Regions from separate parts of the Priestia sp. YIM B13491 genome, predicted to be linked through region 3. Evidence: riboswitches for the same ligand, from Rfam matches in the RefSeq annotation. Region 3 holds a riboswitch; each other region holds the start of a gene.
The links. Region 3 has a riboswitch for S-adenosylmethionine ahead of ACFX4E_RS07825 (hypothetical protein). Riboswitches for the same ligand answer to the same signal wherever they lie in the genome.
Positions count from the first base shown of each region.

Region 1 (7,760 bases), on a different contig from region 3:
AGAAAATGAAGTCCTTCCACAAGTGGAATATTTAGAAAAGCATGAGTTTGACCGTTCTGTAAAGTTATTAAAACAAGCTGGTGAATTAGGCTTGCTTGGTGCAGATGTACCGGAAGAATACGGTGGACTCGGTTTAGATAAAATTACCTCGGCTTTAATTGCTGAAAAAATGTCTCGAGCAGGCGGGTTTTCCATCACTCATGGTGCTCACGTAGGAATTGGGTCATTGCCAATCGTCTTATTTGGAACAGAAGAGCAAAAGCAAGCATATTTACCTGCTTTAGCAGTTGGGGAAAAAATAGCAGCATATGCGTTAACAGAACCTGGTTCTGGTTCCGATGCCCTCGGTGCTCGAACAACAGCTCGCCTTAACGCAGAAGGCACACACTATGTGTTAAATGGAGAAAAGCAGTGGATTACGAATGCCGGATTTGCTGATGTGTTCGTGGTGTATGCGAAAATCGACGGCGATAAATTTTCTGCTTTTATCGTTGAACGCGAATTTCCAGGTGTTTCGGTTGGACCGGAAGAGAAGAAAATGGGAATCAAAAGCTCCTCAACCAGAACGTTGATTCTTGAAGATGCGCTTGTTCCAAAAGAAAACGTGTTAGGTGAAGTTGGCAAAGGGCATGTGATTGCGTTTAACATTTTAAATATTGGGCGCTACAAGCTTGGAGTTGGAGCAGTTGGAGCAGGGAAACGTGCGTTAGAAATCACGTCTCAATATGTTAACCAGCGTCAGCAGTTTAAAACGCCCATTGCTAAATTTTCATTAACCCAAGAAAAAATAGCAACAATGGCTTCTAAATTGTACGCAACTGAAAGCTCCGTCTATCGTACGGTAGGACTTTTTGAAGACCATATGGGCCAGCTTTCAGAAGAACAGCAAAAAGACGGAAAACAAATTGCCGCTTCCATTGCTGAATATGCCATTGAATGCTCATTAAACAAAGTGTTTGCCACGGAATCTCTTGACTACATCGTAGATGAAGGGGTGCAGCTTCACGGAGGCTATGGTTTTATGAGTGAGTATGAAATTGAGCGCCTGTATCGTGATTCCCGCATTAACCGTATTTTTGAAGGAACAAATGAAATTAATCGTCTCTTAGTACCAGGCACGTATTTACGCAAAGCGCTAAAAGGAGAGCTTCCGCTGCTTCAAAAAGCACAAACGCTTCAAGAAGAATTGATGATGCTTATGCCGCAGGAAGTAGGCAATGAGCCGTTAGATCAAGAAAAAATGCTTGTGCAAAATGGGAAGAAAATTGCGCTCTTGCTTTTAGGTCTAGCTGCACAGAAATACGGTAAAGAATTAGAGAAAGAACAAGAAATTCTCGTTAATATTTCCGATATGATTAGTAACGTATATGCAATGGAATCCACTGTTTTACGTACTGAAAAAGCGATTTCCAAAACAGGTGCAGATCAAAACAGCTTGAAGGTAAAATATACGCAAGTATTTTGCCAAGAAGCATTTAATCGAATTGAAGCAGATGCAAAAGAAACGTTAATTGGCGTTGAACAAGGTGATACGCTTAGAGTCATGCTTTCGTCTCTTCGCAAGTTAACGCGCTATACACCAATCAATGTGATTAGCTTAAAGCGCGAGATTGCAAAAACGCTTCTAGAAGTAGAGAAGTTCACAGTTTAAGGGAAAAAGGAGCTCGTTTTACGAGCTCCTTTTTGTTTAAGAAGCCTCTATCTAGGTAAATGATAAAGGATGTGTTAAAATACGAAAAAAGCTTAAAATAAAGGGTGGTTGACGAAATGTCATTATTTTTTTATTCATATCCAAAGTGTGGCACGTGCCGAAAAGCCAAGAAGTGGCTGGATGATAACGGAGTAGCGTATGAAGAAATTCATATTGTAGAAAGCCCGCCAACAAAAGAGCAGCTGCAATCTTATTATCAGAACAGCGGCTTAGAATTAAAAAAATTCTTTAATACAAGCGGTAAAAAATATCGCGAATTAGGGCTTAAAGATAAAGTAAGCAGTGCGAGTGAAGACGAACTGCTGTCTATTCTTGCGTCAGATGGCATGTTAATTAAGCGTCCGCTGCTAACAGATGGACAAAAAGTAACGCTTGGCTTCAAAGAAGAGCAGTTTGAGGACGTGTGGAAGTAAGTTTTCAAATAGAAAATTTTTACCTTTTACGTTACACTGTTAATAGGAAGTTATTTTAGGTTGTAGAAAGTGTTCTCCACGTTGAAGGCGCTTTTTATATAAACAAATTACGATACATATTTTGGAGGGATTAAGATGAGTACACCAAAAGATTTGCGTTATTCTGAAGAGCATGAATGGGTAAAAACAGAAGGAGACGTTGTCCGCGTAGGTATTACGCATTTCGCTCAAGCTGAGCTTGGCGACATCGTATTCGTTGAACTGCCAGAAGTAGGAGCAACAGTAGAAGCTGACGAGCCGTTTGGCAGCGTTGAATCAGTAAAAACAGTTTCTGAGCTTTACGCACCAATTAGCGGTGAAGTTGTAGCAGTAAACGATAACTTAAGCGATAGCCCTGAACTTGTTAATGAATCTCCATACGAAGAAGCATGGATGATTACAATCAAACCGTCTGATGCTTCTCAAGTAGACAAGCTAATGACAGCAGAGCAATACGAAGAAATGACAAACGAAGGATAATACTCCTCCATAAATTGTCTTTATGAAAAGTTTTTGACTGGACACTCTATTAGTAAACAAGCTAAAGGAGTGTCTTTTTATGTTTGAAAAACAAAAAATGGACGTTACAGATCGCGTTACAGCTAAATTTCATGACGGCGGCATGAAATTATATGTTGATAAGCAGCCAATTGGTGAAGTTAGTTACGGAACAAGCGGCAATGAATACCGCTTTGAAGAAGGGTATTCGCAAGAAAATAATAAATTCTACCAATATACAGATGTACAAAAGCAAGGTGAAACGCAAAAATATACAGACTGCGACGAAGAAGCAGGATGGTGCTAAACAGTGGCAACTGCCGCTGTTTTTCTTGTTTTATGGAAACAATATGGCTTAAGCTGCCTTTTAAAACAGTTCTTTCTTGCAAATTTCTTTTAAAAAACAGGTGAACTGTGATACATTAACGAATATTGTATAGCATAAAGAAATGATGTTACTATACAACTGACGATTATGGGTGATGAGAATGGGGCTAATTGAAATTGAAAAAGTAATTATTGTCGAAGGAAAATCAGATAAAAAACGTATCCAAGATATCATTCGAGAACCAATTGAAATTATCTGTACAAACGGTACGATTAGTTTATCAAAGCTGGATGAAATTATTGACTTTACGTTTAACAAAGAGGTATACATACTCGTTGACTCTGATGATTCAGGGAATAAGCTAAGAAAACAATTTAAACGAGAGCTTCCGGAAGCAGAGCATCTATATATTGATAAAATGTACCGAGAGGTTGCTGCCGCCCCTAGACATCACATAGCAACAGTATTACTGAGTGCCAATATCGATGTTAATGCAGAATTTTTAACATAAAAGGAATGAGCAACATGCAAGAATGGAGCGAAAAACAGCTTGACGATCAGTTAAAAGAAGGACAAAGAGCGTTTATCTTTTTCCATACACCTTTTTGCGGGACATGTCAGCTGGCAAAAAAAATGTTAACCGTAGCAGAAGCAATGCTGCCTGGTGTGACCATCGGAATGAGCAATTTAAATTATATGCCTTCAAAAGCAGAAGTATTTTCAATTGAAAGTGTACCTTGTTTGATTGAAGTGAAAAATGGCGAAATGGTAAAAAAACTCTATGCGTTTCATTCCATCGAGCACGTACTTGAAGAGCTTCGATAATCAAACGTTTGTTTAAAATGAAGAAATGGAACGAGAGCAAACCGTTGGGGCTGTTGAAATCTTGGGATATTATCCCAAGAACAAAATCTGTTGACAGCCTATCTGACACATGCTAAAATCACACTCATGAATGTTCATAAATGAATGAATATTTCCCAAAAACAAAATAATTGTTGCGAACTCTTATCAAGAGAGGTGGAGGGACTGAGCCCTGTGAAACCCGGCAACCGTCAGACTAACTGAAATGGTGCCAATTCCTGCAAAGCTATGCGCTTTGAAAGATGAGAGAAAGGATTAAATATCGAGCCTTTCTGTCATGCGCAGAGAGGCTTTTTTAATGGGGAAAATTGTTTTACGGCTTTTTCATCCTATAGGGCAACCTAACATAATTAAGTTTTTACTAAAGAAGGTGAAGAAATATGATTACATTAACAGACGTTACAAAAATTTATCAGGCTAAAAGCGGTCAAGTAACAGCTGTTGATAATGTGAATTTAACCGTTAACCAAGGTGAAATTTACGGAATTATTGGTTATAGCGGAGCGGGTAAAAGTTCTTTAATTCGCTTGCTAAACGGGTTAGAAACACCAACGACAGGAACGGTCGAAGTAGCAGGTAATGATATTGGAAAAATTAAAGGCGGAAAACTCAGAAAAGCTAGACAAGAAATTAGTATGGTGTTTCAGCACTTTAATATCTTGTGGTCGCGTACGGTGCGAGAAAATATTGCCTTTCCGTTAGAAATAGCAGGGATCTCAAAAGAAAAAAGAATGAAACGAGTAGACGAGCTTATCAAGCTAGTCGGGCTTGAAGGGCGTGAAAATGCTTATCCATCACAGCTTAGCGGTGGTCAAAAGCAGCGTGTTGGTATTGCTAGAGCGCTAGCCAATAACCCAAAAGTATTGCTGTGTGATGAAGCAACATCAGCGCTTGATCCTCAAACGACAGATTCTATTTTAGATCTGTTAGTAGATATTAATGAGAAGCTAGGGTTAACCATTGTACTCATTACTCATGAAATGCACGTTATTCGTAAAATTTGTCATCGAGTAGCTGTTATGGAAAATGGGGCAGTGGTAGAAGAAGGGCAAGTGCTAGAAGTATTCAGAAAACCTAAGCAGGCGATTACAAAGCGATTTGTTCAACAGATTTCTGAACCAGAAGAAACGTTTGAAACAATTGAACAAGTACAGGAGTTATATCCAAGCGGGCAAATTATTCAGCTGACGTTTGTTGGCGGAAAAGCAGAGCAACCGCTCATTACAACGATTTTAAAACAGTTTGATGTAACGATTAATATTTTGCAAGGAAAGATTTCTCATACACAAACAGGTTCATACGGAACGTTGTTCGTTCATTTAGACGGAGAATTAACAGAAGTTGAAAAAGTCATTGCATACATTCATGAGCAGCAGGTAGAAGTGGAGGTAATGACAAATGCTTGAGAAACTATTTCCAAACGTTATTTTAGATGATTTTATTCAAGCGACAAATGAAACACTATATATGACGGCTATTTCAGTTATAGCCACGTTTGTTCTAGGTATTTTATTGGGCTTGCTTTTATTTTTAACGTCCAAAGGACAGCTTTGGCAAAACAAACCTTTATATGCCATTGTGTCAGCAGTTGTAAATATCTTTCGTTCCATTCCATTCATTATTTTAATTGTTTTACTGATTCCATTTACCAAAGCATTGGTAGGAAGTATTTTAGGCGCTAATGCAGCGTTACCTGCTTTAATTGTTGGAGCAGCACCATTTTATGCGCGTCTTGTAGAAATTGGTCTGCGCGAAATTGATAAAGGTGTTATTGAAGCTGCTAAATCAATGGGAGCAACAACAAGCACTATTATCTTTAAAGTGCTGTTACCTGAATCGCTGCCAGCTTTAATTTCTGGTTTGACGGTAACGACGATTGCGTTAGTCGGTTATACGGCAATGGCGGGTGTGATTGGAGCTGGAGGTCTCGGGAATCTTGCATATTTAGAAGGATTCCAGCGCAGTCATAATGATGTAACGCTAGCTGCTACGATCTTAATTTTGATTATTGTATTTATTATCCAACTTATTGGAGATGCGATTACTGCAAAAATTGATAAAAGATAAAGGGAGGATTATTTATTATGAAAAAATGGCTTTCGGCTTTAGCATTAACATCTGCGCTAGTAGTAGGATTAGCTGCATGTGGATCTAACAATGGATCAAAAGATGAAAAGAAAATTGTTGTGGGTGCATCTAATACGCCCCATGCTGAAATTTTAGAACAAGCAAAACCGATTTTAGAAAAACAAGGAATCGACTTGGAAATTAAAAAATTCCAAGATTACATCTTACCGAACACAGCTCTTGCAAACAATGAAATTGATGCAAACTACTTCCAGCACGTTCCTTATATGAATTCAGTGCTAAAAGATCACAAGGGTGAAAAAGGGTATGATTTTGTAAGTGCCGGTGCCATTCACATTGAACCAATCGGTATCTACTCTAAAAAATATAAAAGCTTAAAAGATCTTCCGAAAAACGGCACAGTTATTATGCGTGATGCAGTAGCAGAGCAAGGACGTATTTTATCAATTTTTGAAAAAGCTGGCGTAATCAAATTAAAACCAGGCGTAAAGAAAACAGATGCACAAATTAAAGATATCGTAGAAAACCCGAAGAATTTAAAATTTAAAGCCGATGTTGAAGGCGGATTGCTACCTCAGATGTACAAAAACAATGAAGGTGACGCTGTTGTTATCAATGCTAACTATGCTATCGATGCTGGCTTAGATCCAGTAAAAGATCCAATCGCAGTGGAAAGCAAAGAAAATAACCCTTATGCAAACATCATTACGGTTCACAAAGGCGACGAAAATAAAGATACAGTGAAAGCTTTAGTGAAAGTTCTTCACTCTAAAGAAATTCAAGACTACATTAAAGAAAAATACAAAGGCGGAGTACTGCCGGTAAATAAATAATAGAAGAAAAGCGCTTGCCCACTCTGGGCAAGTGCTTTTTTGTATGCGGGAAAACGAATAACTCTTATTTTTCTCACGCATACTAACCGTGAAAACTTTACTGATGATGGGAGCTGACGTTATGCAGCAAGAAGCACGTCATTCAACTGAGCAAGCACTTCATGATTATAAAATGGGTGTTGGGAAATTTAGCGAAAAATTGCCGGAAGTAACAAAAACGTTTAATGCGTTTACTGAAGCATGTTTTGGAGAAGGTTCTCTTTCTAAAAAAGAAAAGCAGTTAATCGCGCTAGGAATCAGCGTAGTAGCTCAAGACGAGTACTGTATGATTTATCATACAAAAGGCTGCATCGATCAAGGCGCAACTGAGCAAGAAATTTTAGAAGCATGCGGAGTGTCAGCAGCATTTGGCGGAGGCGCAGCGATGAGTCAGTCCGTTACGCTTGTCCAAGAGTGTATTTCAGAACTGACTAGTCACACGCACTAAGTAAATAAAGTGAGTAAAAAAGCTTGTCTTAGAAGGCTCTATGGAGTCTTTTAAGGCAACTTTTTTATGAGTGGATTTAGTCTTGAAAAACGTACATAATGGTTTAAAACCTTTTGGGTCAAAAGGTTGCTATAAGTTTTCATTTGTTATAAGATTGTAATGAGAATAAAATGAGAATAATTAAAAAGATATAGGTATATCGTTTTTTACTATATACGTCTATAACTGGAGGTTTTAATATGGCAGGGTCAACTTTAACAATTAAAGATCTTCATGTTGCAATTGAAGGTAAAGAAATTTTAAAAGGTGTTAATTTAGAAGTTAAGGGCGGCGAAATCCATGCAATCATGGGACCAAACGGTACTGGTAAATCAACATTATCTTCAGCAATCATGGGACATCCTAAATACGAGGTTACACAAGGAAGCATCACGCTAGACGGCGAAGATGTACTTGAGATGGAAGTAGATGAGCGCGCTCGTGCAGGTCTATTCCTAGC
Region 1 is NZ_JBHZOR010000005.1:64,033-71,792, reverse strand. It holds gene ACFX4E_RS18890 (acyl-CoA dehydrogenase family protein) at 1-1,651, shown strand, start outside; gene ACFX4E_RS18885 (arsenate reductase family protein) at 1,768-2,124, shown strand; gene gcvH (glycine cleavage system protein GcvH) at 2,260-2,643, shown strand; gene ACFX4E_RS18875 (YusG family protein) at 2,723-2,968, shown strand; gene ACFX4E_RS18870 (toprim domain-containing protein) at 3,150-3,500, shown strand; gene ACFX4E_RS18865 (thioredoxin family protein) at 3,515-3,814, shown strand; SAM riboswitch class I at 3,995-4,102, shown strand; gene ACFX4E_RS18860 (methionine ABC transporter ATP-binding protein) at 4,234-5,259, shown strand; gene ACFX4E_RS18855 (methionine ABC transporter permease) at 5,252-5,920, shown strand; gene ACFX4E_RS18850 (MetQ/NlpA family ABC transporter substrate-binding protein) at 5,938-6,774, shown strand; gene ACFX4E_RS18845 (carboxymuconolactone decarboxylase family protein) at 6,896-7,261, shown strand; gene sufC (Fe-S cluster assembly ATPase SufC) at 7,501-7,760, shown strand, end outside.
Region 1: linked by a shared signal. The riboswitch ahead of ACFX4E_RS18860 (methionine ABC transporter ATP-binding protein) and the one ahead of ACFX4E_RS07825 (hypothetical protein) in region 3 are both predicted to bind S-adenosylmethionine.

Region 2 (7,760 bases), on a different contig from region 3:
TGGGCATACAACAGCTATTTTTTCGTTGGTTACCCCTCTTATGATTGTTTATCCAGCCTTCGCTGCTGTTCTTTTGCCTCTTGCAGTAACGGTAGGGATTTCAAGAATTTATCTCGGTCTGCACTATCCCACGGATGTCATGGTAGGCCTGATACTGGGCATCTTTTCAGGTGCTGTTTCACTGAACATCTTTTTAACTTAATTGATAGGAGGAGTACTAATGAGAATTGCTTTATTTACGGATACATTTGCTCCAGAAGTTAACGGAGCTGCTAAAACACTTTATCAATTTACTCAGTACGTCAAATCAAAGCAAATTCCCATCCAGGTATTTGCTCCTGAATTTGCTCATGATCAGTCATTTTCAACGTATGTTCACCGTTCGCCCAGCATGCCGTTTTTTCTTTATCCAAACAGCCGCTTTTCATTGCCAAACGTTCTAAAAATTAAAAAGCAGCTGCAGGAATTCAATCCTTCTATTATTCATTTGGCCACTCCTTTTACAATGGGGCTTTGCGGCTCCTATTACGGGAAAAGATTAGGTGTTCCTCTTGTCGGCTCTTATCATACCAATTTTGATGATTATTTATCTCACTATGAACTTGAAAAAATGCGTATACCACTGCAAAAATATATGAAATGGTTTTATAAACCTGTACAAAAAATATTCGCTCCCTCTGAAGTGACCAAACAGCAGCTAGAAGAACAAGGGTTTCACAACGTAGCTATTTGGTCGCGAGGAGTAAATCATAAATTATTTCATCCCCACTATGACCGCTTTGATATTCGTATTAAATATAATATTAAAAAGCCCTACATTTTAACGTATGTAGGAAGATTAGCTAAAGAAAAGAACGCTGATTTTTTAATAAAAATCGCACGATCTCTACCGGATCATATCCGGCATCAAATTCACTGGGTTATTGTAGGAGACGGCCCTTTAAAAGAACAAATGCAGCAGCAAGCATCTGAGCATATGACATTTACAGGCTTCCTTGAAGGTAAGCAACTTGCTCATATCTATTCATCATCTGATTTGTTTGTTTTTCCTTCAGAAACAGAAACCTTCGGAAATGTTGTACTGGAGTCTCTTGCTTCTGGAACTCCTGTAGTGGCAGCAAATGCAGGAGGAGTTAAACAGATGGTTCAGCACGGGCGAAACGGCTACCTTTGCAAACCTCACTCCTTAGAAGAATTCAGTTCGGCTATTACAGATTTACTCGATGATTTGCATCAGCGGCTTCACTTTGGCCATGCAGCGAGGCAATACGCTCTTACTCAATCATGGGACGCCATTTTTCAGCATTTGCTTTCAGAATATGAAGGTGTCGTAGAAAAATCTGCTGCAGGTATTCAATGGGCATAAAAAAAATCTCCGTTTTCACGGAGATTTTTTTATTATTTAGCTAAAGCTTGAGTTTTTAATGCTTCCGCTTTGTCTGTGAACTCCCAAGGAAGCTCCACATCCGTACGACCAAAGTGGCCGTAAGCTGCTGTTTGCTTATAAATTGGGCGACGTAAATCAAGCATTTTAATGATGCCTGCTGGACGTAGGTCAAAGTTTTTGCGTACTACGTCTACTAGTACTTCTTCAGAAACTTTTCCTGTACCGAATGTATCAATTGAAATAGATACTGGTTGTGCAACACCAATTGCATATGCTAGTTGTACTTCACATTTATCAGCAAGATCAGCTGCTACAATGTTTTTCGCAACATAACGAGCTGCATAAGCTGCTGAACGGTCTACTTTTGTTGCGTCCTTACCAGAGAATGCACCGCCGCCGTGACGAGCATATCCGCCGTAAGTATCAACGATAATTTTACGACCAGTTAAACCAGCATCTCCTTGAGGACCGCCGATTACGAAACGTCCTGTTGGGTTAATGAAATACTTTGTATTTTCATCAATTAACTCGTTTGGAACAACTGGATTAATAACATATTCTTTTAAGTTACGTTGAATTTGCTCTAACGTTACTTCTGGGTGATGCTGAGTTGAAATAACAATTGTATCGATGCGAACAGGTTTGTTGTTTTCATCATATTCAACTGTTACTTGTGTTTTACCATCCGGGCGAAGGTAAGGAAGAATTTCTTCTTTACGTACTTCTGTTAGACGGCGAGCAAGTTTATGAGCTAATGAAATTGGAAGAGGCATTAATTCTTTTGTTTCGTTACATGCATAACCAAACATTAACCCTTGGTCTCCAGCTCCGATTGCTTCGATTTCTTCATCTGACATTTGACCTTCACGTGCTTCTAACGCTTGGTCTACACCAGCAGCGATATCAGCTGACTGCTCGTCGATAGATGTTAATACTGCACAAGTTTCAGCATCAAAACCGTATTTTGCACGAGTATAGCCAATTCCTTTAATTGTTTCACGAACTGTTTTAGGAATATCCACGTAAGTAGAAGTTGTAATTTCACCACTTACTAAAACTAAACCAGTTGTTACGCTTGTTTCACAAGCAACACGAGCATTTGGATCCTTTGCTAGGATAGCATCAAGAATTGAGTCAGAAATTTGGTCACAAATTTTATCGGGATGTCCCTCTGTAACAGATTCTGACGTGAACAGACGACGTTGTGTTGACATCAGTTTTCCTCCTTATAAATACGATACATTGTGATACGGTACTCATTCCCTTATTTTCATTACACGTTAAAAAATATAAAAAAACCTTTCCTTGTATCGAGGAAAGGTATCAAATTCTACATAAGCCTTTCACTCTTATCGATCAAGGTTGTGCCCTTGCATCAGGTTAGCACCTTATCGTCTACACAAAAAAATGACGATGGTTGCTGGGTTTCATAGGGCCTGTCCCTCCACCAGCTCGGGATAAGAGAGTATCCGTTCAAGGACATATAATACATGAAAAAGCGCTTCACTGTCAACAACATTCAAATGGAAATCATCTCTTTATGTTTGAATCTGTTTTAATGTAACATACTCAAATTACGAAATAGTACACCTTATTAAGAATCATCACTAAGTTTAGTTAATAAGACAGATCAAAATGAGGCTTTCACTTAAAACAGCTTCACTTTTTTCGCTCCTAGCACATATACATGTGTCTGAAATAGGTATAACGTACATTTTTTTATAATACGCAAACATTTTTAGTTAAATAGTATAGAATAATTAAATAAATGTGTTATACTAATTATAAATTTCAAACATTAATGAATAAATAATAGCTAAAAAAGGAAGGTAGTGCACATGAGTACTGTTGATATGTCTATCGAATTAAATGGTTTGCTTCAATTAAAAACAACAAAACACCAATTATCTGTTCCACAACTTGTTGAAAAAATTCTAGCTCGACGCGAAGGAACGCTGACTTCTACAGGTGCTGTGTCAGTCGAAACCGGAAAATATACAGGTCGCTCTCCTTTAGATAAATTTATTGTAAGCGATGCTGTGTCTTCAAAAACGGTTGAATGGGGACCTGTCAATCAGCCAATTTCTGCTCAGCGATTCGATGCGCTATACAAAAAAGTCTTAACTCACTTAAAGAAGCAGGATGAACTTTTTGTTTTTAATGGATATGCTGGAGCTGATAAAAAGTATCAGTTACCAATTCAAGTAGTTAATGAATTTGCATGGCACAACCTATTCGCTCAGCAGTTATTCATTCGCCCTTCAGCCGAACAAAAAACAAATGATGATGTGAAGCCGTTTACAATTGTAGCAGCTCCAACGTTCAAAGCTGATCCTGAAACAGACGGGACGAACTCTGAAACCTTCATTATTCTTTCGTTAGAGCGACGTATTGTGCTAATTGGAGGAACTGAATACGCTGGTGAAATGAAAAAATCTATTTTCTCAGTGATGAACTTCTTGCTTCCTCAAAACAATATTCTATCCATGCACTGTTCTGCTAACGTAGGAGAAGAAGGTGACGTTGCATTATTCTTTGGTTTATCTGGAACGGGTAAAACAACGCTTTCTGCTGATGCAAACCGTCGTTTAATCGGAGATGACGAGCACGGTTGGTCAAGCTCTGGTGTATTTAATATTGAAGGAGGATGCTACGCGAAGTGCATTCAGCTTTCCGAAGAAAAAGAACCGCAAATTTTCAATGCAATTCGCTTCGGCGCCGTACTGGAAAATGTAGTGTTAAATCAAAATACGAAAGTAGCAGATTACAATGATAATAGTTTAACAGAGAATACTCGTGCCGCTTATTCAATTGACTCTATTGATAATACAGTATTACCAAGCGTTGCTGGGCACCCTACAGCTATTGTCTTTTTAACTGCCGATGCTTTCGGCGTCTTGCCTCCAATCAGCAAGCTTACAAAAGAACAAGCGATGTACCATTTTCTGAGCGGATACACTAGTAAGTTAGCTGGAACAGAGCGCGGCGTAACATCGCCACAGGCTACTTTCTCTACATGCTTTGGTGAGCCTTTCTTACCTCTTGCTCCAACAACTTATGCAGAAATGCTAGGAAAGAAAATCGATGAACATAATGTAAATGTCTACCTTGTAAATACTGGATGGACCGGCGGTGAATACGGCGTGGGAGAACGAATGAAGTTAAGTTACACTCGAGCTATGGTTCAAGCAGCCCTTGAAGGAGAACTAGCTAATACCGAAACAGTAACAGACGCTATTTTTGGTTTATCGATTCCAACTCATGTTCCGGGAGTTCCTGATGAAGTGCTTCAGCCTTCTAAAGCATGGAACGATGCAACAGCTTATAATCAAAAAGCAACTGAGCTTGCTGCTAAATTCAAAGCTAATTTCAAGCGTTTTAATGATGTAGCATCTGACATTTCAACATTAGGCGGACCTAGGGTCTAATAAAAAACCGATCGTCTTAGAGACGATCGGTTTTTTAATTAGTCGAATGTAATTTTGTCAGTTCATATGTGACAATGGTTTTTTCCTGTTCCATTTCTACCTTACGCACAATAGCAGTTCCAATACATTCTCCAGTTTTCGTTTTGTGAATGTTTAATGGAATATCTAACGGATACAAGCGATATCCTTTTTTCTCAATTTGAAAAATGTTATCCGTTACACGCTTTTCGTTGCCTTTTGTCACAATCATTGTATTTAATTCTAGCGGCATCCCCATTTTTTCTCACTCCTCACTGTTATTCTACTTGTTTTCTCTATCGTAGCATATCTTTTATTGCGCTTTCATCCACTTCGTTAACTTCTTCACCGTTTCTCGGTTTTCTTTTGGTGGAAAAGCATGTGGAAAGTTTTCGAAATACCAGCTGGTAACTTTTTTATTGGACTTCTTTAGTTTAGATTCGAGCTGATAGGAATGATCAATCGATACGTTTTTATCTTCTAAACCATGAATAAGCAAGACCGGCGGCTCGACGAGATGAGCACGGTGCAAAGGTGTCCTCCATTCGTATCTTTCAGGATATTTAGAAGGAGTTCCTCCAATCACCCGCTTCATCATTCTTCTTAAATCTTCTCTTTCTTCATATGTCAGCACCATATCCGTGACGCCTCCCCATAACACAAGAGAGCGGCTGTCGTTTTTTTCAATGGCTGTGAGTAAAGCCATCACTCCCCCTCTTGAAAACCCAAAAATATGAATGCGGTCATGGTAGACGCTAGGGAGCTGTTTCAGTAAATCGTAAGCAGCAAAAGCATCGTAACGATCATCTCCTGCAAAATCTTCGTTTCCTTCGCCTCCTTGATTTCCCCTATAGAACGGAGCCATCACAATAAAACCTTGAGAAGCAAATTGAATAAGTCGAGCAGGACGAACCGTTCCTACGTTCTTAATACCTCCTCTTAAGTATAAAAAGCCGTCATACATTCCTTTTTCTTTTGGCTCTGCGAGCATTCCTTTAATCTTAAGCCCTTGACATGCATATGTAATCACCCACAGCGCCACACGAGGGTTTGATGATGGGAAACGCTGTTTATGAAGAATTGTTCCATCTTTCATTTTTTTCCTCCATTCTTTATATAACTAGCCTGCTTTCTCCCGCTAAGGTGTACTTTCAATTGTTGGCTAATACTTCTTTGATTTTACACATAGTTATATAGGCACTCACCTTCTTCCACTTCTTTACATACATTATCATAAAATATTTTATTCTTTTAAGGAGGTTTGCTTTATGAAACCAATCAAATGGCTTTTTTCTTTGCTTGCTATTATGATTTTACTCATTCCACTAATTAGCTGCAGCAAAACAACATCTGTACAAACGGTTCGTGTCGGCGAAGTAACTCGCTCTATCTTTTATGCTCCCCAGTACGTTGCTATTTCAAAAGGCTTTTTTGAAGAAGAAGGACTAAAAGTAGATTTAAAAACAACGTGGGGCGGAGATAAGACAATGACGTCACTTTTATCTGACGGCATCGACGTCGCCTTAGTCGGCTCGGAAACTTCAATCTACGTATATGCACAGGGGTCTAGTGATCCCGTCATCAACTTTGCACAACTAACCCAAACCGACGGAACATTTCTAGTAGCGCGTAAAAAAGTCGATCACTTCTCATGGGGTCAGCTTAAAGGCAAAACGTTTCTTGGTCAACGTAAAGGCGGTATGCCGCAAATGGTAGGGGAATATGTGTTGAAACAGCATAATATTGACCCTAAAAAAGATGTAAAACTCGTTCAAAACATTGATTTTGCTAACGTTGCGAATGCTTTTGCTTCTGGTACTGGAGATTACGTTCAATTATTTGAGCCAACGGCTAGTATTTTAGAGCAACAAGGAAAAGGACATATCGTTGCTTCCTTCGGAAAAGAATCAGGAACAGTTCCTTATACAACATTTATGGCCAAAGAAAGCTATTTAAAAAATAACCCTGAAGCGGCAGCTAAATTTACTCGAGCTATTTACAAAGCACAAAAATGGGTGAATACACATAGCTCAGATGAAATTGCTGAAGTGGTTGCACCGTATTTTGAAGATACACCTAAAGACACGCTAAAAACCGTGATTGACCGCTATAAATCCCAAAAATCTTTTGCAACTAACCCTTTATTAGATCAAAAAGAGTGGGATCATTTACAAAAAATCATGGATGAATCTGGAGAACTTCCAAGACACATCGACCACAACAAGCTAGTCAACACAAAATTCGCAAAAGATGCAATGAGTGAGTAATATGACAAAACTTCACATTCAAGATGTTCAGCATATGTATCTTACGACAAAGTCTGCTACCACTGCACTTGAACATATTAATTTGTCTATTGAAGAAGGAGAATTTGTTTCCTTTCTCGGCCCAAGCGGATGTGGAAAAACGACGCTTCTATCGATTATTGCAGGCTTGATTGAACCAACGTCCGGCTCTGTCACAATAGACGGTGAAAATATCGGAACATCAGTCCCAAACATCGGTTATATGCTTCAACAAGATTATTTGTTTCCGTGGAAAACTATTAAAGAAAATATTTTACTTGGGCTTGAAATTCGCGGACAGCTAACAGATAAAACAGAGAGTAAAGCACTGTTACTCCTAAAAGAAATTGGTCTACAAGGCGTAGATGACCTATATCCACACCAGTTATCCGGAGGCATGAGACAACGCGTCGCTTTAGTCCGAACACTTGCCATTGACCCCGCTATTTTACTCTTGGATGAACCTTTTTCAGCACTTGATTTTCAAACAAAACTCAAGCTTGAAGAACTTGTTTCCAAAACGCTGATGACTTATCAAAAAACGGCTGTTTTGGTCACGCACGATATCGGCGAAGCCATTGCTATGAGCAGCCGAATCTTTTTATTCTCAGCCAAGCCGGGAAAAATTGCAAAAACATTCAC
Region 2 is NZ_JBHZOR010000001.1:33,711-41,470, reverse strand. It holds gene ACFX4E_RS00210 (phosphatase PAP2 family protein) at 1-202, shown strand, start outside; gene ACFX4E_RS00205 (glycosyltransferase family 4 protein) at 221-1,366, shown strand; gene metK (methionine adenosyltransferase) at 1,399-2,601, opposite strand; SAM riboswitch class I at 2,734-2,851, opposite strand; gene pckA (phosphoenolpyruvate carboxykinase (ATP)) at 3,226-4,815, shown strand; gene ACFX4E_RS00190 (DUF2584 domain-containing protein) at 4,850-5,092, opposite strand; gene ACFX4E_RS00185 (alpha/beta hydrolase family protein) at 5,147-5,929, opposite strand; gene ACFX4E_RS00180 (ABC transporter substrate-binding protein) at 6,102-7,100, shown strand; gene ACFX4E_RS00175 (ABC transporter ATP-binding protein) at 7,102-7,760, shown strand, end outside.
Region 2: linked by a shared signal. The riboswitch ahead of metK (methionine adenosyltransferase) and the one ahead of ACFX4E_RS07825 (hypothetical protein) in region 3 are both predicted to bind S-adenosylmethionine.

Region 3 (7,760 bases):
CACCAGTGAAGTAAAGGGACTCGAAGATCGTTCTACAGAGATTGGACGAATTATTGACACGATTACAAGAATTGCTGAACAAACAAATCTTCTTGCACTTAATGCTGCTATTGAAGCTGCAAGAGCTGGGGAACATGGAAAAGGTTTTGCTGTAGTAGCAGGGGAAGTACGTAAGCTAGCGGAAGAATCTAAAACGTCCGCTATACAAATCAGTCATCTGTTAAAAGAAATTGAAGCGCAGGCAAAGCAGGCTTATCAAAACATGGAAGTCAATACAGAAGAAGTCACACTTGGGATTGCCACTGTCGAAGATGTAACTGAACAATTTTCCACAATCATGGAAGATGTCTTTGCTGCTCAAGAACAAATGAACAAAATGACAAGGGCAACAGGAGAGATTGATGGGTATTCGTTCAAGGTAATGGAGTCTGTCATGGGGCTTTCAGAGGTTGCCAAACAAGCAGCTGCTTATGCTGAAGAAGTAGCAGCGGCTTCACAGGAGGAATTAGCATCTATAGAAGAACTTGTAGTGTTGGCAGCTAATTTAAAAGCTACGGTAAGTGAGTCCTAAAATTTGTCTTGATATGTAACAAATACGCGCAGAAAACTGCGTGTATTTGTTTTATTTATACCCTTTATAGAAAACGATAAATAGAATTGACACGTTATAAAAGCAGTTGTATAGTGAGGCAAGGCGGCAGTCTGTCTTTTTTAATTCTTAGTAAACTTATAAGTTAAATAAAATATTTAAGCACTACATAAGGAGACGAAGAGATGAAAAATGAATTCCGTTTGGCAACAAATGACGACGCAGATAACTTATTGAACTTAACTCTACAAGCATATAAGCCTATTCGAGAGCTAGGTATTCCTTTCTTAGCAGCTACTGCTGATCTTGCTCTTGTTAAGAAAAATATTTCTCAAAACCTTTGCTATGTATATGAAGAAGAGAAAAGAATCGCTGCTACTGTGTCGATACGAATGCCTTGGGGAGAACATCCAGGTCCGTTTGCTGTTCCGCATCTTTGGTGGTTTGCAGTAGACCCGTTGTTTACCAGGAAAGGTGTTGGATCTAAGCTGCTGCATCGAGTAGAAGAAGAGGTAATAAAAAATACGTTTAAATCACCAGGTGTGTCTTTAGGAACAGCAAAAGAACATCCTTGGTTAGTTGAAATGTATGAACGAAAAGGATATGTTCAAGCTAAAGAAAAGCACCTTGCAGAAGACTATACGACCGTATTTCTTTATAAAAAATTCAATGAGGTACACTCTTTGTCGTAAAAGATAGAGAAGTTCTCCAAATTAAGAAATGTGAAAGAGTGATAAATATGACAGATCAATTACTACTAAATGAGCTAATAGACATACGCCGTGAGCTGCACCGGTTTCCAGAGCTTTCAATGAAAGAATATGAAACAACTAAACGTATTAAAAAGTGGTTAAAGCACTATGATATTTCTACAGCGGATACATTCCAATTAGACGTAGGAGCAGTAGCAGAAATTGTGGGAGGAAAGCCGGGACCTACTATCGCTATTCGAGCTGATATTGATGCGCTGCCAATTGAAGAAAAGACCAATCTGCCATTTGCTTCTGAAGTGAACGGTGTGATGCACGCGTGCGGCCATGATTTTCATACGGCTTCTATAATCGGAGCAGCTATCCTTCTTAAAGAGCGTCAGCAGGAGCTTTGCGGCACGGTTCGATTTATCTTTCAGCCAGCTGAAGAAACGGCTTCTGGGGCAAAAATGCTAGTTGAAAAAGGTGTGCTCGAAGGAGTGGAAGCGATATTTGGGATGCATAACAAACCGGATCTTCCTGTAGGAACCATTGGTATCAAACCGGGACCTTTAATGGCAAGTGTTGATCGTTTTGAAATTGACGTCAAAGGAGTAGGAGGTCACGCGGGTATTCCTGAAAAAACAATAGATCCGATTGCTGCTGCTGGTCAAATTGTTACTAGTTTACAAACCATTGTCAGCCGTAATCTCAGCCCCTTTCAAAATGTTGTTGTCAGCATAACTCAAATCCATGGAGGGAGCTCGTGGAACGTCATTCCTGACAAAGTAACGCTTGAAGGAACGGTGCGTACCTTTCAAGAAGAAGCAAGAGAAAAAATACCGGCTCTTATGAAACGAACTGCTGAAGGGATTGGGGCAGCTTTCGGGGCTTCAGTAGACGTTAAATGGTATCCATATCTTCCTGTAGTGAACAATGATGATACGCTGGAAAAACTGGCTACTAAAGCGGCAGAGGATCTTAGTTACCAAGTCGTAGAAGCTGAACAATCGCCTGGAGGAGAAGACTTTGCCGTATATCAGCAGCATGTACCAGGATTTTTTGTATGGATGGGTACAGCTGGAGAATATGAATGGCACCATCCTTCTTTTTCATTAAATGAAGAGGCATTGCTTGTAGCAGCTTCTTATTTTGCTAATCTCAGCTTTCATTTTTTGAATTCATTCCATTACCAAAAAAATTAAAATATTTTTATTTTTCTATTTACGCGGATGAAATTGTTTGATAAAATAAATTTTAAATTAAAAAAGTTATCACGAGTGGACGAGAGATCTGGCTCTTTGACTCCACAGCAACCTACGAATGTAAGGTGCTCCTACCAGCAAAGCATGTGCTTTGGGTGATAAAACGGGTGAAAAACTCATTTTGCATCAAAGCAAAATGAGTTTTTTTTATTTTTCTAAAAGGAGAGGGTTTTATGAGTCATACAGCAGTTGCAGCACATACAGGAGAGAAAGCATTAAAGGAAGCAGTGAAATTATTAGGAAAGCATTATCAAGTAGCTTATCGTGAGTTAGAAACATTTTATGAAATTGTGGTCGAAAACCATGTTCGTACATATGCTGTAGGCATAGATATTAAAGATGTACAAAAAGCAAATGAACTAGAAATTTATTCATCATGCTGTTCCAAGCTTGAGCGAGTAGGCTGTCTTTTATAGAAAAAGTCTGCTCGCGCCTCTATTTTTTAAGTGGTTTTAAATAGAAAGCATGGTTTTTGACAAGCAAAGAATCTGGTGGGTATAATCAATACTCACTAGGTTTTAAAATTGATTGTAAATTGTCGAAATTTTTACGCAAATTAAAGGTTACATTCGAAATGAATTGTGGTATGTTATAAAACAAGAATATTTTATGAAAGGAGCATTGAAATGGAAATGTCTCTTGAACACGGAAACGATGCAGGAAGCGAACAGCTTATTGATCGTATCCTAGACTTTTTAGAAGATGACCAAAAGTAAAAAAAGAGTGTGCGGTGCTATCCCTAGCCGCGCACTCTTTTTTTATCATGTGTGTAAAGGCAGCGCCATACTATGATACATAGGGATAGAATGAAAGGGTCTCTGTCAAAGGGATTGACGAATGGTTTTGTTTGATAGAAAATTTAGAAAAAGGAAAGAGATGAAGGGTATGTCGAACAAAACATCTTTGTATCAAACAAAAGAACAGTTAAAAAAACTTGTAAGCGAATTGGTTTCTATACCTAGCGTGACAGGAACGATGGCAGAAGTTGAAATGGCTGAATCGATAGCGTCGTATTTATTGAAGCTGCCTTACTTTCAAAAAAACGAGCAAGTCGAGCTTCATTCAACAGGAGACGGGCGATCGATTGTCACAGCTTTTGTTCAAGGGGAAAATACGAATAAAACAGTTGTACTCGTAAGTCATTACGATGTAGTGGATGTACAAGATTATGGACAGTGGAAAAAGGATGCTTTTCACGCTGATACATTAACGAGTACTTTTTATAACCATATGGAACAAGTTCCGGCGCACGTACAAAAAGATATGATAAAAGGAGACTGGCTTTTTGGCCGAGGAACGATGGACATGAAAGCAGGCATTGCCCTGCATATCAGTATGGTTGAACGAGCATGCAACGGAGAGTTTGACGGAAACATCCTGCTGCTGTCGGTACCGGATGAAGAAGTAAATTCGCTTGGGATGAGAAAAGCAGTGCCTGTTCTTTTAGAACTTGCCCGCAAACATCAGCTGGATTTTTCTCTCATGCTAAATGCAGAACCGGTGTTCAGCCGCTATCCTGGAGATCAAACGAACTATGTGTACTCAGGATCAATTGGGAAGATCATGCCAAGCTTTTTGTGTTATGGAAAAGAAACTCATGTAGGGGAACCGCTAGCTGGTTTAAATGCTAATTTACTAGCTTCTTATTTAACAAAAGAAATAGAATTAAACGTTGATTTTTGCGAAAAAGTAAGAGATGAAACGAGTCCACCTCCTACGGTGCTGATACAAAAAGATTTAAAAGAAGAGTATTCAGTTCAAGTTCCGCACTCTGCCGTTGTCTTATTTAATTTATTTATGTTAAACCGCTCTCTTAAAGAAGTAACAGATCTGCTGTTGAAATCGGCTGACAAAGCGGCTTTGAATGTAAAAAAACATTATAATAAAGCCGTTAGGCAGTACGCTGCGGGAATGGAGAGTTCATCTCTTGACGTGAACGTATGGACGTATGAAGAACTTTATACTCATGCAGTCAAACAGCACGGTGAAAAATATGTGCAAGAAATGGAAGCAGCACTTTTGGCACAAGAGGAGGATGACAGAAATAAAACCATTAACTTAGTAAACTCTTTAGCTGGTTTATGTAAAGAAGCAGCTCCGATGATGGTCTTATTTTTTACGCCGCCTTTTTATCCGGCCGTTTGTTCACATGATGACCCCTTTGTACAAGAGATTTTGTCAAACGTACAGGCAACTGCCAAAGAGCAGTTCCAAGTGGAGCTAGTTGAACAAAGTTATTTTGGCGGAATTTCGGATTTAAGCTATGCCAGCCTGCAGCATCCGCTTCATACATTTAACACGTTAGTAGCCAATATGCCGCTATGGAATAAAGGGTATCATATCCCGCTAGAAGAGCTAGAGGAGCTGAAGATGCCGGTGCTGAACATTGGACCGCTGGGAAGAGATGCGCATCAATGGACCGAAAGATTAGACGTTCAGTATTCCTTTGAAATTTTGCCTCATTTCATTTATCAAGCTATAAAAGAAGCGCAGAAATAAACATCCGCCTGCGGATGTTTATTTGTTGAATTTAAAAGAAGCTCCTTGTACGGTAATTTGTTGCGGTGTTAGAGCGTGATCCAATTCAACCAAAAATGGACGCTCTCCAACTTTTTTTAATGTATCATGGACAACACCTTGTGTTCCGCTGCAAAAAATAAGGTTTCCTCCATTGACATATAGTTTTTGACAACGTGCATCAAGCAAAGAGTCTTTGTAGCTTTCACCAGACTGAACGTCCAGCAGTTTCGTCCACTTGCTGATGGATTCTTCGAGGTTATGTACAGCACAGTAAATATTTTTTAGCTGCAGCTGACCAGCTTGGTGAGAAGAAAGATCTGCTAGCTTTGGCTTGCGTTTTTCTTCTGGTTCACCCCATTCAATAAAAAAAGGAAGAGGCAGGGAATCGTGATCAGCTTCAATAAAACACATTTTCCATTGAAGTCTTTCTCCATCATTGGTTTGGCGAGAACCCGCTACAGGACCTTTTACAGTGACGTTCTTGTTTTCCAGCTCTTTTATCAGCAAATCCATATCATCTGTACGAAGTGCAAATCGGCCAAAATGACCAACCGGTGTATGTTCGTTAACAAGCTGCTGAATAAGGTCATTATCTGTAACGTTTTGAGCTAACGCGATATCTCTAAGCCCAAGCCATTCAATATAGCTGAGGTTAAAATAAGCCAACGTGTTAAAAGTGCCCCATTTTTCATGGATGCCGCCTTTAATGACATGTATTCCGTATTCGTTTAGTTCTTTCTGAGCTTTAATAGGGTCAGGTGAAAAATGAACAAGATGATCAAAAGATAAGTGCATGGATAGGCCTCCTTTTAAAAGAGATTCTTTCCCATTATTATACGTTGTTTTCCTTTTCAAGAGGAGTAAAACGAATGATTATGTAAAATGAAAATCTTAAAAAAAGCAAGCCGCGTATGTTTTAAACTCGACTTGCTTTAGATTTAGTTAGCGACGACAGCCATGCCCCTTATAGCAGCATCCAAATGATTTATTAAACCATGGATATGAGCAGCAAGGTGAACCGCAGCGACAGCGGCGACGGCTAGAACGGTGAGTAGAACGATGAGTAGAACGGCGAGTAGAACGGCGAGTAGTGCGGCGAGTAGTGCGACGAGTAGTGCGGCGAGTAGAACGGCGAGTAGTGCGACGAGTAGTGCGGCGAGTAGAACGGCGAGTAGAACGGCGAGTAGAACGGCGAGTAGTGCGGCGAGTAGAACGACGACGAGAGCGCCTGTGAAGAGCAGTTGGCTCTTGGTACATAAATGTTTCAAGCTCAGTAGAAGCAATCGCTTCTGTTGCTTCTCTAATTCTTTCAGCAGTGATATGCATATAAACACCTCCTGGCTAATTCGGTACATAATACAATATGTACAAGGAAGGCGTTTGGATATAGTGAAAACATGGAATTTGTCTAAATTTGTGAAAGAAATGGAGTGGTTTTCATGCTTCAAATCCTCGAACATCAAAGAGTGGATATCGCTCTTCAAATAGTAGCTGTACAAATAGAAGCTTATCAAGAAGAAGCAAGGCTCATTGGTTTTTCAGATATTCCTCAGCTTACAGAAAGCAAAGAAGATATTATGAAAAGCAAGGAAGTGTTTATCGGAGAAATGATTGAAGGTAAGCTAGCAGGAGTGCTGTCGTTTGAAATAGAAAATGAGCGATTAACGATTTGCCGCCTTGTTGTGCGTCCTCATTACTTTCGGAAAGGAATCGGAAGCCGTCTTTTAACACATGTACTTCAAAGATATTCAAAATGTGAATGTATGGTGTCTACAGCCGAAAAAAATACACCTGCGATTAAGCTATACGAAGCTCATCAGTTTTTAATTATAAAACGTACTGCAGCTGCTGATAATCTTGTGTTAGTAACGATGAAAAGAGATTGAGACATAGCTAAATTAATCCAAAGAACAATAAATGAACCACATGAGCTAGTAGAAATCGGCTGTTGATTTTCCTGCAAGACTTCGCTTTCCGCGGGCGGGCGCTGCGCCTTCTCGTCGCTTCCGCTCCTGCGGGGTCTCCTCTCTTCCGCTTATCCCGAAGGAGTCTCCGTCTTGCTGTTCAATCAACACAGCTAGCATACTCATAACAATAAAAAAATCCGAACGCGTTGGATTCTCCAGCAAGAATCTCGATTCATCGTTCGGATCTTCTTTCAACTAAAATAATATTGTCCCAGCCTCTACGATGAGAGTGTTTGCTCAGAATAATCTAGAGCTGTATGGCGCTGAATCAGCAGTAAAGCAGCTAAAGTGACAACCGCTCCAATAATAAAAGGCAGCGTCATATTGAGTTTAAAGGCAAATGCACCAAGCAGAGGCCCAAAAATACGCCCTAAGCTATCCATTGAGGCGGTTAACCCCGAAGCAGAGCCATATCCTACTTTGGTTCTCATTGTAATTAATGAGAGGACACAAGGACGAATAAGGGCATTACCTGCTGTAAATATGCACAAAAATAAGGTAGCATTAACGGCACTAGAAGATAACAAAATAGACGTAAATCCTATTGCTGAAACCAATAAGCCAATGGCCATCAGCTTTTTTTCATTTCCTTTTTTAAATCGCTGCAGCACACCGCCTTGAATCAGCGCTTGAGTTAAACCGCTCGCCATAAACATCCATCCGATTGTCGTAGGAGTAGCATTGATTTTCGCTATTTGAAAAAATTGAAAAGTAGCTTCTAAACCAGCGA
Region 3 is NZ_JBHZOR010000002.1:317,407-325,166, reverse strand. It holds gene ACFX4E_RS07840 (methyl-accepting chemotaxis protein) at 1-571, shown strand, start outside; gene ACFX4E_RS07835 (GNAT family N-acetyltransferase) at 775-1,281, shown strand; gene ACFX4E_RS07830 (amidohydrolase) at 1,329-2,483, shown strand; SAM riboswitch class I at 2,547-2,648, shown strand; gene ACFX4E_RS07825 (hypothetical protein) at 2,717-2,959, shown strand; gene ACFX4E_RS07820 (M20/M25/M40 family metallo-hydrolase) at 3,429-5,042, shown strand; gene ACFX4E_RS07815 (VOC family protein) at 5,061-5,858, opposite strand; gene ACFX4E_RS07810 (CotG/ExsB N-terminal domain-containing protein) at 6,006-6,389, opposite strand; gene ACFX4E_RS07805 (GNAT family N-acetyltransferase) at 6,503-6,949, shown strand; gene ACFX4E_RS07800 (hypothetical protein) at 6,995-7,225, opposite strand; gene ACFX4E_RS07795 (MFS transporter) at 7,249-7,760, opposite strand, start outside.